Regions from separate parts of the Priestia sp. YIM B13489 genome, predicted to be linked through region 3. Evidence: riboswitches for the same ligand, from Rfam matches in the RefSeq annotation. Region 3 holds a riboswitch; each other region holds the start of a gene.
What was found. Region 3 has a riboswitch for cobalamin ahead of ACFX4W_RS22710 (cobyric acid synthase). Riboswitches for the same ligand answer to the same signal wherever they lie in the genome.
Positions count from the first base shown of each region.

Region 1: another riboswitch for cobalamin. It lies ahead of ACFX4W_RS15910 (ribonucleoside-diphosphate reductase subunit alpha); the one in region 3 lies ahead of ACFX4W_RS22710 (cobyric acid synthase).
Region 2: another riboswitch for cobalamin. It lies ahead of nikA (nickel ABC transporter substrate-binding protein); the one in region 3 lies ahead of ACFX4W_RS22710 (cobyric acid synthase).

Region 1 covers NZ_JBHZOQ010000053.1:1,982,931-1,985,258, reverse strand. The annotation lists gene ACFX4W_RS15910 (ribonucleoside-diphosphate reductase subunit alpha) at 1-1,371, opposite strand, end outside; cobalamin riboswitch at 1,505-1,690, opposite strand; gene menC (o-succinylbenzoate synthase) at 1,970-2,328, opposite strand, start outside.
Region 2 covers NZ_JBHZOQ010000036.1:278,318-280,645, reverse strand. The annotation lists gene nikA (nickel ABC transporter substrate-binding protein) at 27-1,568, opposite strand; cobalamin riboswitch at 1,713-1,902, opposite strand; gene ftsZ (cell division protein FtsZ) at 1,905-2,328, opposite strand, start outside.
Region 3 covers NZ_JBHZOQ010000053.1:3,282,904-3,285,231, forward strand. The annotation lists gene ACFX4W_RS22710 (cobyric acid synthase) at 1-752, opposite strand, end outside; cobalamin riboswitch at 845-1,024, opposite strand; gene ACFX4W_RS22715 (YdcF family protein) at 1,172-1,735, shown strand; gene ACFX4W_RS22720 (APC family permease) at 1,802-2,328, opposite strand, start outside.

The sequences.
Region 1 (2,328 bases), 1.3 Mb from region 3:
CTCTGTTACGACCGTTGTGCTTTGGTTTTGCGTAATTTCTGTACATAAGTTGCTGCAGTAGATCATGCCCTCGTGGCGGTTTTGATTAGCTCGGTTAACCGTATCACGATAAAACATATAAGGCGTTCCGGTTTCAAGCTGGGAAAGCATAATACGCTTGAAGATTTCAATAGCAGGTACTGTTTCTCTTGAAAGCTGTTCATTATTTACACACTCAGCGTAACGAGTGCGGAACGAACCGCTGCCTTCTTCTTCATCATAAAAATCTTCTAACGAGTAGCCCATCAGCGTACGAACTTCGTGAGGATCGAATAAGTGCCAGTCTTCACGTGCCTCTACTTTTTCCATAAACAAATCTGGCAAACATACGCCAGTGAATAAATCATGCGTGCGCTGACGTTCGTCACCATTGTTCAAACGCGCGTCTAAGAATGAAAAGATGTCTTTGTGCCATACGTCTAAATATACGGCAATAGCTCCTTGTCGTTGACCTAGCTGATCGACACTTACAGCCGTATTATTTAGCTGTTTCATCCATGGAATTGTTCCTGATGATACGCCTTTAAAACCTTTTATATCACTTCCTCGGCTTCTAATATGACCGAGGTAGACACCAATTCCGCCTCCATTTTTACTAAGCGTGGCCAAATCTGTATTGCTATCATAAATACCGCGTAAGCTGTCATCAATCGTATCAATAAAGCAGCTAGATAGCTGTCCGTAGCTCTTTCCTGCGTTTGAAAGTGTTGGTGTGGCAACCGTCATATATAGACTAGAAAGCGCCCAATACGCTTCTTTTACTAATGCTGTTCGATTTTCTTTCTTTTCTTGAGACATCAGCGTCATAGCAATGATAAGAAAACGTTCTTGCGGTAATTCGTATACGCGCTTATCATGTGATGTCGCTAAATAGCGATCTGCTAATGTCAACAATCCAATGTATGTAAATAAACGATCGCGTTCAGGAATAATGACTGAAGCAATTTCATTAATTTCTTCTTCTGTATATGTTTTTAATAGCTGCTTATTATAAATGCCGATTTTTGTTAGTTCTTGAATAAGCTGATAAAACGAACCGTACTTCTCTTTTTTATCGTAACCTCGGTTGTCCGCTGCTTTTCGATATAGTTCGTTTAAGTAGACGTCTGCCGCTACGTACGTCCAATCGGGTTCTTCCATTGAAATACGCTCTAAGGCTGCCAAAATTAGGACGTTTGCAACCTTTTCGTCCGTCATATTTTCCTTTACTGTAACAGTTTGAATAACCTTTTCCTCATACAAAGAAAAATCAAGCTGCGTAAATTCTTTTTTTAAACGTTCAATATATGCAGTTAATTCATGTAGAATTGTAGGCTTTAATGTATTCACCATAAATATGGCTCCTCTCTTCACTTCAAAATAAAAAATCGCTCACCGTACCTCGGTGAGCGAATAGAACGAAGATAGAAGAAGACACTAAGTCTTTTCTCAATCCTCGCTCTACCCTCTCACCTCCCGAAGAAGATAAAACGACATAAAAAAGGCAGGTCTCCTGACTTATGCTTCTTTTTACTTTAAGGCCTTCCCATGATGTTTACTCACAGTGGATTTCCTTATTTCATCAGCATTCACAGTTGCGGGGACAGCTTTGGATTTTCACCAAATTCCCTTTTAAGTCTTTTTATCAGACACCTTTTTCACTGGAAAACACAAAATATAGTATTTTATTATGGATTTCAAAACAACATATTGTGTTATGTTATAAACACATTATATAGGACAACTTAGAAAACTATCAACCTATTTTCAAAAATAATTTTGTTTTTTACGATAAAACTCTTCGACTTTTTTCATCAAACTATTCCATCATAACATGTTTTGACACGCTTGATGGAACAATGTGCTCTTTTTAAAAAATTTGTCCTATTTTTCTACTAAACATTGACAACCTCAATAAAAAAACCGTTTTTCATCAAAAAACGGTTGTTAATTATTTGTATTCTTTTTCAAATGCTGTGATTGTTTTGATAAACTTTTTATCAATATCGTATCCTATCCCCGGTTTTCCCTTCACCTTTATTACTCCGGCTTCTACCTCTACTTCGGGCTTAATAATATCTTTTTCCCAATAGCGAGACGACGCAGAAATATCACCTGGTATCGTGAAAGAAGGCAGTGTGGCAAGGGCAATGTTATGAGCTCGTGAAATCCCTGCTTCTAACATTCCTCCAACCCAAAGTTTTACACCATGCTGGGCGCATAAATTATGAATTTGCTTTGCTACGGACATTCCGCCAACTCGCCCGATTTTCACATTGATAATCTTACAGCTTTCTTGTTCGATTGCAT
Region 2 (2,328 bases), on a different contig from region 3:
TTCCTATAGGAACAACACAATATTGACTATGGCGTTACGTCTAAATGCTGAGTCAGCATATAATACTCGCTTGGATTTGTGGTCCAGTTTTTCACCTTTTGATTATAAGCAACAACAATGTTTGGATGTACAATCGATGACGTCAGCATTTCTGCATTAATCAAAGCGGTTGCTTGCTTAGCTAACTGATCTCGCTTTGCGTCATCTACGGTTAAATTTAACTGCTGAATCATTTTTGTTAGCTTCTCATCATCAATCCGGCTGGCATTTAAACCACCGCCCGGCAAATAGTTCGTACTTAAATAATAGCTTGCATCTCCTCTAGGTGCAGTGATAAGACTGTACAGTGCTAAATCCCAATCGTCTTTTGCCATTACATATTCATCGCTGTCCTCAACGAGATGAATCTTAATAGTAATTCCTAACTCTTTCGCATTAGACTGTATAAGCTGAGCAATCAAAGGAAGTTCTGGCAGAGAGCTGTATGTGACAAGAGAGAGCGATAATGGCTTTCCATTTTTGATTGTTTTGTCATTTTTAATTTGATAGCCTGCTTTCTCTAAATATTTTTTAGCAGATGGCATACCTCTTTGCTCATTAGCATTATTATCAGCAAAAGGAAATTGGGATAAAAATGGACCTCGAGCTGCTGCCGCTTGATTGTTCATGATGCTGCTGACAATTTCTTTTCGGTTCAGTAAGGTATCGATAGCTTTTCTTACATTTTCGTCTTTTAATGCGTCATTGGTTTGATTATAAAGTAATAAATGTGTACGCACACTGGGTACTCCACTTACCTTAAAAGACGGATCTGTTTGTAAAGTGCCCAAACTTTCTAAAGGCGGACGATAAATAATATCGGCTGTTCCGGACTGAAGAGCCGCAACTCGCGCATTAGCATCTTCGTTAAATGCAAAGATCGCATTTTTCAATTTTACTTTCCCATTCCAATAATGTTCATATCTTTCTAACTTCACTTGATTTCCTTGATCGAAAGTCAAAACTTGAAATGGACCTGTGCCAATAGGCTTCTTAGCTATATTAGAAACATCAACATCTATAATAGCTGTGTTTGGATGCACTAACTCAGAAGGAAATTTAGGCATTGGTTCTTTTAATGTAATTGTCAGCGCATGACCGTTCGCTTTGATTTCTTTAATATTTAAAGCGTTTTTCATCGCATAACTTTGATCTATCGTTCTTTGAAGAGAAGACTTAACGGCATTTGCATCTAGCGCTTTACCATTTTGAAACGTAATATTCTTTCTTATCGTAAATGTCCACGTAAGACCGTTATCTTCCGTTTTCCACTTTTCAGCAAGCCAGGGCTTTATTTTTAAATCATTGCTGATTTTAACAAGCGTCTCCCCTACTCCCGCACGAACTGCTGTATAATTATCATCCGTATGAGGATCAAGCGTTGCAGATGTAAAATTAAATAAAAACGTCACACTTTTATCCGTTTTCTTTCTTTCTTTTATACTTATGCTCTCTTCATTAGGAGCGCAAGCAGTGAGGCAAAGTAACACAAGAAATATCATAGATACGAGTTTTTTATTATTTATCATTGATTTTTCCACCTTCTATTTTAATACACAAAAAAAGCACTTCTAAAAAGAAGTGCTTGTCTTCAAAACAAATTCAGATAAACGTATCCCTTGTTTATCTTATTTTTGATTCTGCCAAAACACCTCCCTATCCTCGTAGGTTATTGTGTGCTGCGATTTATGGCAGGTCTCCTGGCTTCAAGTCATTGCCTTATACCGCCTTCCCGTCTCTAAATAGACAGTGGCTTTTTGACATAAGGCTCCTTGTTACAGTGGCGGGACCGCTCCGGATTTGCACCGGATTCCCTTTTAAGGCAATTGAAAAACAATTGCCACCATAAAAACTGGTTATTTAATTTAGTAGCGTGCTCTTGAAACTCTAGAAGTAGAAGCTGATGGTGAAACATCTTCATCATCAAATCCAGTAGCAATAACGGTTACCATCATTTCGTCCTTTAAATCTTCATTAATCACGGACCCAAAAATCATATTTAAGTCCTGATCAGAAGCAGACGTGACAATATCTGCTGCTTCCTGTACTTCGTAAAGACTCAGGCTGCTGCCGCTCGTAATGTTCAACAGCACGCCTCTTGCTCCATCAATCGATGCATCTAGCAGCGGACTAGAAATCGCTTTTTTCGCTGCTTCAATTGCCCGGTCTGATCCAGAAGCTCGTCCGATACCCATAAGCGCAAATCCTTGATTAGACATGATTGTTTTTACATCAGCAAAGTCAAGGTTAATCAGCCCCGGAACAGCGATTAAATCTGAAATACCTTGA
Region 3 (2,328 bases):
GTTGAGTAATTTCTAAGTGATAACGAATCTTCCGCATCAATTTCCACGTTGTTCATATAAGGAATAACTCCTAGAACCGGAACACCCGTGTATTCTTCAAACCACTTCAACCCTGGTTTTAAAAGTTCTAAATCTCCTCGGAATTTATTAATTAACACTCCGATAACTCTAGACTTGTGTTCATCTGGAAGCAATTGAAGAGTACCCACTAGGCTCGCGAAAACGCCACCTTTATCAATATCTCCTACTAACACAACAGGCGCTTCTGCTATTTTTGCAACGCGCATATTTACGAGTTCTCGATCGTTCAAATTGACTTCGGCAGGACTTCCAGCGCCTTCAATCACAATTCGATCATAATGATTGGCCAGCTCTTTATAAGCTTCCGTGATAACGTTCAAACCTTCATTAAAAAATTCTTGCCGATACTGAAAAGCAAACATATTACGTAGCGGTTTTCCGTGAACAACTATTTGAGATTCATGATCACGAGTAGGTTTAATTAAAATAGGGTTCATATTGGTTGTTGCTTCTACTCCAGCCGCTTCTGCTTGAATTCCTTGCGCTCTGCCAATTTCTTTTCCATCCATTGTAATGTATGAATTAAGCGCCATATTTTGCGATTTAAACGGTGCAGTTTGATAGCCGTCTTCTTTAAAAATACGGCAAAATGCTGTAGCAATCATGCTTTTTCCAGCGTCTGAGTGCGTTCCTTGAATCATAAGCGGTTTTCCTTTTTTCACTTTTTCCACTCCCTACCACATAAAAAAACCTTAACTGTAAAAGTCAAGGTTTGGTCATGCGCTCATTAACACATTGTCTTGACTTATTTCTCCCACCGAAAAATAAGGGGTTTTTAAAAGCAGGTCTCCTGGCTTATGCTTCATTTTACTTCTGCACCCTTCCTAGTTTGACTAGTGGGTCTTTGCAGGTTCATCCACATTTACAGTAGCGGGGGCTGCACCGGATTTACACCGATTTCCCTATTATCCTCCTTAGAGGCACTTTTAAAATCATTTATTCTTTATTGTAACGAATTTTATAACCATTCACAATAACGATTTTCTTCTATTATTATATATTACTGTGTTTATACTTATTTGGGTCTCGTATGCTATAATAACAATTATTTTCCAAACATCTTATGGAATAGCTAGGAAGGTGCTCACAGTTGAAGAAAAAAATCATTTATGTCTTTATCAGCGTGTTTGTTCTTTATATAGCAATCACATCTTTTTGTATGTATCAAACTGCTCACAAGCCTGTTCCACAAAACGCAGATTATGTGCTCATTTTAGGTTCTAAAGTAGATGGTGACCAAATGTCTCCTAGTTTAAAAGAACGAGTAAAGACGGCCTTATCTTATTTACAAGCAAATCAACAAACAAAAGTTATCGTAACGGGCGGAAAAGGATCCGATGAAGAAATTTCTGAAGCAGAGGCAGCCTATCGTTTTCTGCGGAAAGAAGGAATTAAGAAGAATCGAATTATAAAAGAAGATCAGTCAACTTCTACTTTTGAGAATTTTACTTTTACTAAACAGAAAGTTGATATTCAACACAAAAAAGTCGTACTTGTTAGCAGTGATTTTCATTTATTTCGCGCCTCTATTATTGCCAAACGTCAAGGCTTTGACGTTTATCCTTTAGGTGCAAAAACACCAAATTCAATTAAACTTCAAGCCTACTTTCGTGAGTATGCTGCTATTTTAAAAACATGGCTGTTTGATAAATAAATAAATAAATAGAGTAAGTAGCTCTACAAATAAAAAACACGGCATGAATTCATGCCGTGTTTTTTATTAATCATCTGTATCGATAACTGCTTTTGGTAAACCTGTGTATTTCGCCCAGTAGAAAATACCAAGTGAAACAAGGGCAATTAAAATTAAGTCAAGCGGGTTGCTTAGCACACCTTGTCCTCCACCAAATGAACCTAGATAAGAGATAACAAGCATAATAATATAATAAGCAACTAGCCACCAAGCAGATTTAAGCTGCTGTGCAAATTTTACAACGTCAGTTGGTACGTATTTCTTAAACGCTACGTAGATAACAACCATTAGAAGCTGTGATCCTAGCAGCCAAGAAATTGTCGTCCACCCTGACCAATATACGATGTATGAACAGAAAATAAATGAAACAGGAGCAATAACGCTCATGCCTTTTAATTTAAAAGGTTTTTTAAGGTCTTTTGCATTTACTCTGAATGCAGCAGCTGAAATTGGCGCAATCGCATAAGACAGAATAAGTGCCACTGAACATACGTTTACTAGCGCTTCCCAAGAAGGAAATGGCAGTGTCCAGAATACGGACATTCCAAATGATA